Sporichthya polymorpha DSM 43042: one gene and its partners. The protein of the gene in region 1 binds, or shares a complex with, the protein of each later gene. Links are inferred from orthologs where the notes say so. Each region holds a gene or a part of one and is shown on either strand. Other genes may lie near its edges.

What was found. Proteins that work in one complex are often made in the same cells at the same time.
Region 2: the proteins of tsaD (region 1) and tsaB are in contact, whole or in part, in a solved structure (PDB 4WQ4), measured with the Escherichia coli proteins. The link is inferred for Sporichthya polymorpha DSM 43042 from one-to-one orthologs.
Region 3: the proteins of tsaD (region 1) and tsaE are in contact, whole or in part, in a crystal structure (PDB 6N9A), measured with the Thermotoga maritima proteins. The link is inferred for Sporichthya polymorpha DSM 43042 from one-to-one orthologs. Residues at the interface, in WP_004082750.1 of Thermotoga maritima: Cys10, Asp11, Arg49, His50, Leu82, Gly84, Gly135, Gly136, Glu154, Thr155, Leu156, Asp157, Asp158, Ser159, Glu162, Asp165, Lys166, Arg169, Leu170, Tyr175, Lys213, Thr214, Leu217, Tyr218, Gln221, Arg222, Asn324; in WP_004082108.1 of Thermotoga maritima: Leu37, Gly38, Lys46, Lys57, Val59, Lys60, Ser61, Thr63, Phe64, Thr65, Leu66, Met67, Val69, Pro71, Tyr82, Arg83, Leu84, Asp86, Asp88, Phe89, Asp93, Ile128, Asp130, Glu131, Arg134.

The regions. Positions count from the first base shown.
Region 1 is NZ_KB913029.1:4,552,099-4,556,258, forward strand. The notes cover bases 522-3,470. They hold tsaD (tRNA (adenosine(37)-N6)-threonylcarbamoyltransferase complex transferase subunit TsaD), read right to left. Parts: upstream 2,547-3,470; coding sequence 1,497-2,546; downstream 522-1,496. Other genes in these bases: cobN (cobaltochelatase subunit CobN), read left to right, coding at 522-636; SPOPO_RS33180 (phosphatase PAP2 family protein), read left to right, coding at 690-1,475; SPOPO_RS0122155 (hypothetical protein), read right to left, coding at 2,553-2,915; SPOPO_RS0122160 (DUF475 domain-containing protein), read right to left, coding at 2,912-3,470. In the rest of the region: more of cobN, read left to right, coding at 1-521; more of SPOPO_RS0122160, read right to left, coding at 3,471-4,066.
Region 2 is NZ_KB913029.1:2,978,764-2,981,749, forward strand. It holds tsaB (tRNA (adenosine(37)-N6)-threonylcarbamoyltransferase complex dimerization subunit type 1 TsaB), read left to right. Parts: upstream 1-1,164; coding sequence 1,165-1,809; downstream 1,810-2,986. Other genes in the region: SPOPO_RS29670 (alpha/beta fold hydrolase), read left to right, coding at 1-628; tsaE (tRNA (adenosine(37)-N6)-threonylcarbamoyltransferase complex ATPase subunit type 1 TsaE), read left to right, coding at 625-1,149; rimI (ribosomal protein S18-alanine N-acetyltransferase), read left to right, coding at 1,817-2,278; SPOPO_RS0114615 (THUMP-like domain-containing protein), read right to left, coding at 2,241-2,986. UniProt on the Escherichia coli protein: Required for the formation of a threonylcarbamoyl group on adenosine at position 37 (t(6)A37) in tRNAs that read codons beginning with adenine.
Region 3 is NZ_KB913029.1:2,978,151-2,981,149, forward strand. It holds tsaE (tRNA (adenosine(37)-N6)-threonylcarbamoyltransferase complex ATPase subunit type 1 TsaE), read left to right. Parts: upstream 1-1,237; coding sequence 1,238-1,762; downstream 1,763-2,999. Other genes in the region: alr (alanine racemase), read left to right, coding at 1-102; SPOPO_RS29670 (alpha/beta fold hydrolase), read left to right, coding at 99-1,241; tsaB (tRNA (adenosine(37)-N6)-threonylcarbamoyltransferase complex dimerization subunit type 1 TsaB), read left to right, coding at 1,778-2,422; rimI (ribosomal protein S18-alanine N-acetyltransferase), read left to right, coding at 2,430-2,891; SPOPO_RS0114615 (THUMP-like domain-containing protein), read right to left, coding at 2,854-2,999. UniProt on the Escherichia coli protein: Required for the formation of a threonylcarbamoyl group on adenosine at position 37 (t(6)A37) in tRNAs that read codons beginning with adenine.

The DNA of each region.
Region 1 (4,160 bases):
CTCGCGGAGGTCTACGCAGTCTGGGGCGGTTACGCCTACGGCCGCGACCTCGACGGCCTGCCCGCCCGCCCGGACATGGAGACGGCCTACAAGCGCATCGCGGTCGCGGCGAAGAACGTCGACACCCGCGAGCACGACATCGCCGACTCCGACGACTACTTCCAGTACCACGGCGGCATGGTCGCGACCGTGCGCGCCCTGACGGGCAAGGCCCCAGCCGCGTACATCGGCGACTCCACCAACCCGGACGCGGTGCGCACCCGCACCCTCTCCGAGGAGACGGCCCGCATCTTCCGCGCCCGCGTGGTCAACCCGCGCTGGATCGCCGCGATGCGCCGCCACGGCTACAAGGGCGCGTTCGAACTCGCCGCCACCGTCGACTACCTCTTCGGCTACGACGCCACCGCCGGCGTCGTCGAGGACTGGATGTACGAGAAACTGACGGAGAGTTACGTCCTCGACCCGGAGCAGCGGAAGTTCTTCGCCGAGTCGAACCCTTGGGCCCTCCACGGCATCACCGAGCGACTGCTCGAGGCGGCCGACCGCGGGCTCTGGGAGAACCCCGACCCGGAGACGATGGCGGGCCTGCGGCAGGCCTACCTGGAGACCGAGGGCGACCTCGAAGCGGGAACCTGAGCACCCGCTGAAAGTTTTCGTTCTCCCGGCCAAAGGCTGGCTACATTGAGTCGATGGCTGTTCGCCCCACGGCGAGCGATCTCCCCACCCGCTCGCGACGGACTTTCGCGGGCCTGACGCAGTGTGCCTTGGTCGCCGCGTGCGCCGCCCCGTACTTCCTCACGCGGCACGTCACCGAGGGGTCGGAGGAACGGGCCACCGAGAACGCGTACGCGATCCTCAACTTCGAGGACCGGCTCGACATCGCCTGGGAGAACAGCATCCACTCGGCGGTGGTGGCGCACCGGAGCATGACCACGTTCTTCAACTGGGTCTACATCTGGGGGCACTGGCCCGTCATTCTCACGACACTGGTGCTGCTGCACCGCTACGTCCGCGCGGCCTACACCCAACTCCGCAACGCGATGATCGTCTCCGGCGGCATCGGCCTGCTGATCTTCGCCCGATACCCGGTCAGCCCGCCGCGTCTGCTGCCCGAGGCGGAGTTCGTCGACACCGTCACGGTCTGGTCGCACTCCTACCGCGTCCTGCAACCACCGGCGTTCGTCAACCAGTACGCCGCGATGCCGAGCTTGCACGTCGGCTGGAACCTGCTCGTCGGCATCGTCGTCTGGCGCGCCGCGCGGCACTGGGTGCTGCGCGCGCTGGCCGTGGCGTCGCCGGTGCTGATGGCGACGGCGGTCGTCGCGACCGCGAACCACTACGTCCTCGACGTCATCTGCGGGACGGCCGTCGCGCTGTCCGGCTACGGCGCCGTTCTCGCCTACGAGCGATTCCGCGGCCGCTCGCCCGGGTCGCCGGGTCTGACGCGCCCTCACTTCGCCCTCACCCAGCAGTGACGCGGTCCCCGGCCGGCCGGGTCAGGCCGGGACGAGCGTCGCCGCCTGGAGGATCGCGGAGGGGTCGGCGCCGAGCGAGAGCGCGTCCGGCGCGGCGCCGCTGACGACGAGCATGTGACCGACCGACGCGATCATCGGGCCGTTGTCGGTGCAGTACTTCAGCGCCGGGATCCGCAGGCGCACCCCGGCGGCCGCGGCGCGCTCGGCGGCGACCTCGCGCAGGCGACTGTTCGCCGCGACGCCACCGACGATGAGCAGGTCGCCGCACTGCCGCTCCACGCAGGCGGCGAGCGACTTGTCGACGAGCACGTCGACGACGGCGTCCTGGAACGAGGCCGCGACGTCGGCGACCGGGATCGGCTCGCCCGCCCGCTCGCGGGCCTCCACCCAGCGCGCGACCGCGGTCTTCAGGCCCGAGAACGAGAACTCGAACGGCGGGTCCTGCGGACGGGAGAGCCCGCGCGGGAACGCGATCGCGGTCGGGTCGCCCTCCTTCGCGATCCGGTCGATGGCCGGGCCGCCGGGGAACGGCAGACCGAGGACGCGACCGACCTTGTCGAACGCCTCGCCGGCGGCGTCGTCGAGAGTGTCGCCGAGGTGCTCGATGGGGTCGTCGACGAGGTCGCGGCAGTAGAGCAGCGAGGTGTGCCCACCGGAGACGATCAGCACGACGCAGGGGTTCGGCAGGGCACCGTGCGCCAGCGCGTCGGCGGCGACGTGCCCGGCGAGGTGGTGGACGCCGTAGAGCGGGACGCCCCAGGCGATCGAGTACGCCTTGGCGGCGGCGAGGCCGACCTGCAGCGCGGTCGCGAGGCCCGGGCCGGCGGTGACGGCGATCGCGTCGACGTCGGCGGAGGTGATGCCCGCGCGGTCCAGTGCCAGCTCCATGGCCGGGACCAGCGCCTCCAGGTGGGCGCGCGCCGCGACCTCGGGCACGACGCCACCGAAGCGGGCGTGCTCGTCCATGCTCGACGCCAGCGCCTCGCCGATCAGCTCACCGTCGCGGACGACGCCGACACCGGTCTCGTCGCACGAGGTCTCGATCCCCACCACCACAGGCATGGGGCCCATTGTGACTCAGGGATGCGCGCGGGCGAATTCGGCAAGGCGCTCGGCGGCGCGGGCACAGTCGAACGCGGCCTGGCGGTACGCGACGGCGGCGGCGAGCAGCTCGGACTTGCCGACCTCCTCCGCGACCGGGTGCCGGTCCTGGGTCTGCAGATAGCTCCGCGCGGCGGCCTCGGTGTCGGCGTCCAGCTCGGACCACCCGGACGGGGCGGCCGCGGGATCGGCGAAGCGGGCCCGCAGCTCGCGCTGGGCGGAGTCCATGCGGGCGAAGGCCTCGGCCGCGGCCTCCTGTGCCGCCCGGGCCTCCCACGCGCGGCGCTTCTTCCCCCGCAACCGGCGCGGGGGTTCGGCCCCGAGCCCGGTCGTGCTCACGACGCGCTCACCCCGCGCCCTGCCTCGCTGCTCGACGGTGAGATCTTCCGGCGCGAGGCCGGGCCGCCCATCCGCTTGTTGTGCGCGACCGAGCTGGCGATGCCGCCCAGGACGAAGAGCAGGCCGATGCCGCCGGTGATGAGTTCGTCGACGTGGATCGAGATCGTCAACAGCAGGATCACCGCGAGCGCCCCGATCGCCCACATCGCCCCGTGCTCCAGATAGATGTAGTCGCCGAGGGTTCCGCGCCGCACCAGGAAGACCGTGAACGAACGGATGTAGAGCGCGCCGATGCCGAGGCCGAGCGCGATGATGATCGGGTCCTGGGTGATGGCGAACGCGCCGAGCACACCGTCGAACGAGAACGACGCGTCGAGGACGTTGACGTAGAGGAAGAGAAAGAACCCGGCCTTGCCGGTGGCCTTCGCGGTCCCCGACGGGCCGCTGCGCGTCACCGGCACCGTCCGCAACGCCTCGTCGCTGTCCTCGCTCAGCACGTCCTCCGCGACACCTTGGCTCTCGAACAGCCGACCGAGGCCGTCGACCAGCAGGTAGGTGATCAGGCCGAGGACGCCCGAGATGAGGACCTCGCCCGGGTCGTCGGCCAGGTACTCCGCGGCCAGCGCCAGCGAGGTGAGCGCCAGGATGATCGAGGCCGTCGGCAGGATGCCGGCCCGCGCGAGCGGGCGTTCGATGTAGGTCAGCCAGTGGTTCGGGCGTTCGGTGTCGAACAGGAAGTCCAGGAACAGCATCAGCAGGAACATCCCGCCGAAGGACGCGACCAGCGGGTGCGCCTCGTCGAGCAGGTAGGCGTAGGAGCCGGGCTCGTGAAGGTCGCCCTTCTCCAGGGCGAGATCGATGGCCTCGATCGGCCCGAGGTGGGCGGTGACACCGACGATGAGCAGCGGGAACACCAGGCGCATGCCGAAGACGGCGATGAGCACGCCGACGGTCAGGAACATCCGCTGCCAGAAGTGGCTCATCCGCTCGAGGATCTTGGCGTTGACGACCGCGTTGTCGAACGACAGCGAGATCTCCAGGATCGACAGGATCGCCACGAGCAGCAGGCCCTCGATCCCGCCGTAGAGCAGGCCGGCGGCCAGGCCGAGAGCAGTGATCCCGAAGGACCACCCGAAGGTCTTGAGGATCAACGAACCGCCTTGCGTCGCGTCCGATCTCGGGACGCGGCGAGCCTAGTCCGACACCGAGCGCAACCTCGCGCGGGCGCACATCCCGACGAAGTGG
Region 2 (2,986 bases), 1.6 Mb from region 1 along the record:
GGTCGTCATGGGCTACGCCGACGCTCACCCGAAGCTCTTCGGTGACCGGATCGTCGGCGTCGCGCTGCTCACCACCTCGCCGGGCCGGCTCGCGGAGATGACCCTCGGCCTGCCCGCCGCGCTCGTGCAGCGGATGTGGCCGGTCGCGCCGACCGTCGTCAACCGCGTCGCCACCCACCCGCTCGCCGTGCGCCGCGGGATGAAGGCCGACCGCGGGATCGGGCTGATGATCACGCGCCGGCTGTCGTTCGGGCGCGCCGACGTCCCCACGTCGCTGGTGCGGTTCGCCGGTCGGCTGCTGTCGTCCACGCCGCTGGACGTCTTCGCCGAGTTCTTCGCCGAGTTCGACCGGCACGACAAGGAGGCCGCGCTCCCGGTGCTGCAGACGTGCCCCACGCTGATCGTCGCGGCCGAGCGGGACATGCTCACGCCCGCGGACCACAGCCGGGCCATGGCACGGATCCTCCCGGAGGCGGAGCTGCTGGTGCTGCCGCACTCCGGTCACCTCGTCCAGCTCGAGGATCCCGAGGAGGTCAACGCCGCGCTGCGCCGGTTGCTGGAGCGCGTGCGCCTGACCGCCGCCCCGACGGGCAAGCGGCGCAAGCCTGCGTCAGGATCGTCGTCATGACCTCCCCCTTGGTGCTGGAGATCCCGACCGCCGCCGACATGCAGGCGCTCGGCGCGCGGCTGGCGTCCGTGCTGCGCGCGGGGGATCTCCTCGTTCTCACCGGCGACCTCGGCGCGGGCAAGACGACGCTGACGCAGGGCCTCGGTGCCGCGCTCGGTGTCCGGGGTCGGGTGGCGTCGCCGACGTTCGTCATCTCCCGGGTGCACCCGGCCGACGGGGCCGGCCCCGCGCTCGTCCACGTCGACACGTACCGGATGGCCGACGCCCTCGAAGTCGCGGACCTCGACCTGGAGTACTCGCTGGCGGACTCGGTCACGGTCGTCGAGTGGGGTGCGGGGCTGGTCGAGGACCTCTCCGCCGACCGGCTGGAGATCGTGCTCACGCGGCAGGCCGAGCCGCCGCCCGGGGCGGACCCTGACGACCCGAGCGCCGCAATCCGCACGGTGACCGTCACCGCGGTGGGCGACCGGTGGGCCGGGACCGACCTCGCGGCGGCGCTGTGCGTGCCCTCCGGAGCCTGACCTACGCTTGCGCGCGTGCTGCTGCTGGCTCTGGACACCTCGACCCCCGCGGTCTCGGTCGCGCTCTGGCGGGACGGGGAGACCCTCGCGGCGGAATCCGTCGTCGACGCCCGGCGGCACAACGAGCTGCTCGCCGTCCACGTCGAGGCCGTCCTGACCCGGGCTGGTGTGAAGCCCCGTCAGCTCGACGGGGTCGCTGCGGGCGTCGGCCCCGGGCCGTACACGGGGCTACGCGTCGGTCTGATGACGGCCCGCGCCCTCTCGCACGCGCTCGGCGTCCCGGCGTACGGGATCTGCTCGCTCGACGTCCTCGCCCGTGCGGCCGCCCGCATCGTCGACGGCGAGTTCGTCGTCGCCACGGACGCCCGGCGCAAGGAGGTCTACTGGGCCGGCTACGCCGACGGGCAGCGGGTCTCCGGCCCGGCGGTCGACAAGCCGGGTGAGGTGCCCTACTCCGGCCCGGTGGTGGGCGAGGGCGGCGTGCTCTACCCGGAGGCGTTCCCCGGCGCGCGCCCGCCGCTGTACCCCGACCCGGCCGACCTGGCCGCGATCGTCGCCGAGCACCTCGCCGCCGGTCGCGAGACGCTCCCGCTGGAGCCGCTGTACCTGCGCAAGCCGGACGCCGTCGAACCCGGGGCCCGCAAGCGCGTCGGGGGCTGAGGTCCCCGTGGCGGACCTGGGGCCGATCCGCTGGTGGGACGTGGAGACGCTCACCGCGATCGAGGCCGACCTGTTCGGGGTCGACGCCTGGTCGGCGGAGACGTTCTGGGGTGAGCTCGCCGGCATCCCCGAGACCCGTTGGTACCGGGCGGCGGTGGAGGGCGAGGAGATCGTCGGCTACGTCGGGTTGGCCGCGATCGACGGCACCGGTGACGTCCAGACCGTGGCAGTCCGCCGGGACCAGCAGGGCAGCGGACTCGGAGCCCTCCTGCTCGACGCTCTGCTGGCGGAGGCTCAGAACCGCGGCTGCTCCGAGGTCCTGCTCGAGGTGCGCGCCGACAACCCGGCCGCGATCCGGTTGTACTCCAAGCGCGCCTTCGAGCGCATCGCCGAACGGCCGCGCTACTACGCCGACGGCGTCGCGGCGCTGATCATGCGCCGGGTGCTGGATCCGATAGCGGCGGACTGACCGGGCGCACCAGCAGGGCGATCCGGCCCCTGCCGTGCCGGGTGACCACCACGGTCGCCTCGGCGGAGCCGCGCGCGCCCCGCAGCAGGTCGCGGCGCAACTGCTCGGGCAGGACGTCCACCCCGCGCTTCTTCACGACCACGACACCCACCCCGCGCTCGCGCAGCACCGCGCGCAGCCGGGACACCGAGAACGGCAGGACGTCGGTGACCTCGTACGCGGTCGCGAACGGCGTGGGCACGTGGGTGTCCGCGGTGACGTAGGCGATCGTCGGGTCCAGCAGCCGGCCGTCGACCGCCTCGACGACGGCGCCGACCAGGTGGGCGCGGATCACCGCCCCGTCGGGTTCGTACAGGAACCGACCGGGGTCGCCGACCGGCGGTGGCTCCTCCTCGCTGTCGGGCCCGGCCGCGCTCAGCGTCTGCCCTCCCGGCAGGAGCGTCGCGCGCCGCCGCGCGCCGTCGGCCAGGCCGGCCGCGAGGCCCGGGGAGTACAGCGCGGCCTCCTTCACCTCGCCGCGCAGGGACACCCACTCGATCGCGACGCCCGGCTCGGGCAGGTTGTGGGGGATGCCGGGGGCCACCTTCGCCACCGTCGCCGGCCGCCGCAGCAGCTCCCGCACGAACGACCACGGTGGCGAGTACGCGTCCGGATCGAACACGCGGCCCCGCGCCGCGCGCCGGGCCGGATCCACGAACACCGCCGCGC
Region 3 (2,999 bases), 1.6 Mb from region 1 along the record:
GAACCCACGGTGCAGGAATGGGCCGACACGATCGGCACCATCACCTACGAGGTCGTCACCGGCATCGGGGCGCGAATTCCGCGGGTGTACACCGGCGCATGAGTTCGGCCGAACCGTTCGGAGTCACCGAAGCAGCAGCTGACGCGGGGTCAGGTGCCTTGCGCTGGGCGGTCAGTGCGGGTCTGATGGCCGGCGGCGCTCTCGCCACGGCCGGGGCCCGGCGCTACGCCCGGGCGCGCGCCGCCGCCCGCCCGGACCCGTTGCGCAAGGAGCCGTTCGGCGCGCTGCACACCGACCCGATTCTCGTGACCGCGAACGACGGGGTCGAACTCGTCGTCGAGGTCGAGGAGCCGGACGGCGCTCCCGTCGGCGCCCCGACGATCGTCTTCCTCCCTGGCTTCTGCCTGCCGATGGACTGCTGGCACTTCCAACGTCGCGACCTGCGCGACCTGGGCCGGCTGGTCTTCTACGACCAGCGCGCGCACGGCCGGTCCGGGCGCGGGGCTCCCGAGCACGCCACGATCGAGCAACTTGCCGACGACCTCCACGCGGTCCTGCAGGCTGTGGCCCCGCAGGGTCCTGTGGTCCTCGTCGGGCACTCGCTCGGCGGGATGGTCGTCATGGGCTACGCCGACGCTCACCCGAAGCTCTTCGGTGACCGGATCGTCGGCGTCGCGCTGCTCACCACCTCGCCGGGCCGGCTCGCGGAGATGACCCTCGGCCTGCCCGCCGCGCTCGTGCAGCGGATGTGGCCGGTCGCGCCGACCGTCGTCAACCGCGTCGCCACCCACCCGCTCGCCGTGCGCCGCGGGATGAAGGCCGACCGCGGGATCGGGCTGATGATCACGCGCCGGCTGTCGTTCGGGCGCGCCGACGTCCCCACGTCGCTGGTGCGGTTCGCCGGTCGGCTGCTGTCGTCCACGCCGCTGGACGTCTTCGCCGAGTTCTTCGCCGAGTTCGACCGGCACGACAAGGAGGCCGCGCTCCCGGTGCTGCAGACGTGCCCCACGCTGATCGTCGCGGCCGAGCGGGACATGCTCACGCCCGCGGACCACAGCCGGGCCATGGCACGGATCCTCCCGGAGGCGGAGCTGCTGGTGCTGCCGCACTCCGGTCACCTCGTCCAGCTCGAGGATCCCGAGGAGGTCAACGCCGCGCTGCGCCGGTTGCTGGAGCGCGTGCGCCTGACCGCCGCCCCGACGGGCAAGCGGCGCAAGCCTGCGTCAGGATCGTCGTCATGACCTCCCCCTTGGTGCTGGAGATCCCGACCGCCGCCGACATGCAGGCGCTCGGCGCGCGGCTGGCGTCCGTGCTGCGCGCGGGGGATCTCCTCGTTCTCACCGGCGACCTCGGCGCGGGCAAGACGACGCTGACGCAGGGCCTCGGTGCCGCGCTCGGTGTCCGGGGTCGGGTGGCGTCGCCGACGTTCGTCATCTCCCGGGTGCACCCGGCCGACGGGGCCGGCCCCGCGCTCGTCCACGTCGACACGTACCGGATGGCCGACGCCCTCGAAGTCGCGGACCTCGACCTGGAGTACTCGCTGGCGGACTCGGTCACGGTCGTCGAGTGGGGTGCGGGGCTGGTCGAGGACCTCTCCGCCGACCGGCTGGAGATCGTGCTCACGCGGCAGGCCGAGCCGCCGCCCGGGGCGGACCCTGACGACCCGAGCGCCGCAATCCGCACGGTGACCGTCACCGCGGTGGGCGACCGGTGGGCCGGGACCGACCTCGCGGCGGCGCTGTGCGTGCCCTCCGGAGCCTGACCTACGCTTGCGCGCGTGCTGCTGCTGGCTCTGGACACCTCGACCCCCGCGGTCTCGGTCGCGCTCTGGCGGGACGGGGAGACCCTCGCGGCGGAATCCGTCGTCGACGCCCGGCGGCACAACGAGCTGCTCGCCGTCCACGTCGAGGCCGTCCTGACCCGGGCTGGTGTGAAGCCCCGTCAGCTCGACGGGGTCGCTGCGGGCGTCGGCCCCGGGCCGTACACGGGGCTACGCGTCGGTCTGATGACGGCCCGCGCCCTCTCGCACGCGCTCGGCGTCCCGGCGTACGGGATCTGCTCGCTCGACGTCCTCGCCCGTGCGGCCGCCCGCATCGTCGACGGCGAGTTCGTCGTCGCCACGGACGCCCGGCGCAAGGAGGTCTACTGGGCCGGCTACGCCGACGGGCAGCGGGTCTCCGGCCCGGCGGTCGACAAGCCGGGTGAGGTGCCCTACTCCGGCCCGGTGGTGGGCGAGGGCGGCGTGCTCTACCCGGAGGCGTTCCCCGGCGCGCGCCCGCCGCTGTACCCCGACCCGGCCGACCTGGCCGCGATCGTCGCCGAGCACCTCGCCGCCGGTCGCGAGACGCTCCCGCTGGAGCCGCTGTACCTGCGCAAGCCGGACGCCGTCGAACCCGGGGCCCGCAAGCGCGTCGGGGGCTGAGGTCCCCGTGGCGGACCTGGGGCCGATCCGCTGGTGGGACGTGGAGACGCTCACCGCGATCGAGGCCGACCTGTTCGGGGTCGACGCCTGGTCGGCGGAGACGTTCTGGGGTGAGCTCGCCGGCATCCCCGAGACCCGTTGGTACCGGGCGGCGGTGGAGGGCGAGGAGATCGTCGGCTACGTCGGGTTGGCCGCGATCGACGGCACCGGTGACGTCCAGACCGTGGCAGTCCGCCGGGACCAGCAGGGCAGCGGACTCGGAGCCCTCCTGCTCGACGCTCTGCTGGCGGAGGCTCAGAACCGCGGCTGCTCCGAGGTCCTGCTCGAGGTGCGCGCCGACAACCCGGCCGCGATCCGGTTGTACTCCAAGCGCGCCTTCGAGCGCATCGCCGAACGGCCGCGCTACTACGCCGACGGCGTCGCGGCGCTGATCATGCGCCGGGTGCTGGATCCGATAGCGGCGGACTGACCGGGCGCACCAGCAGGGCGATCCGGCCCCTGCCGTGCCGGGTGACCACCACGGTCGCCTCGGCGGAGCCGCGCGCGCCCCGCAGCAGGTCGCGGCGCAACTGCTCGG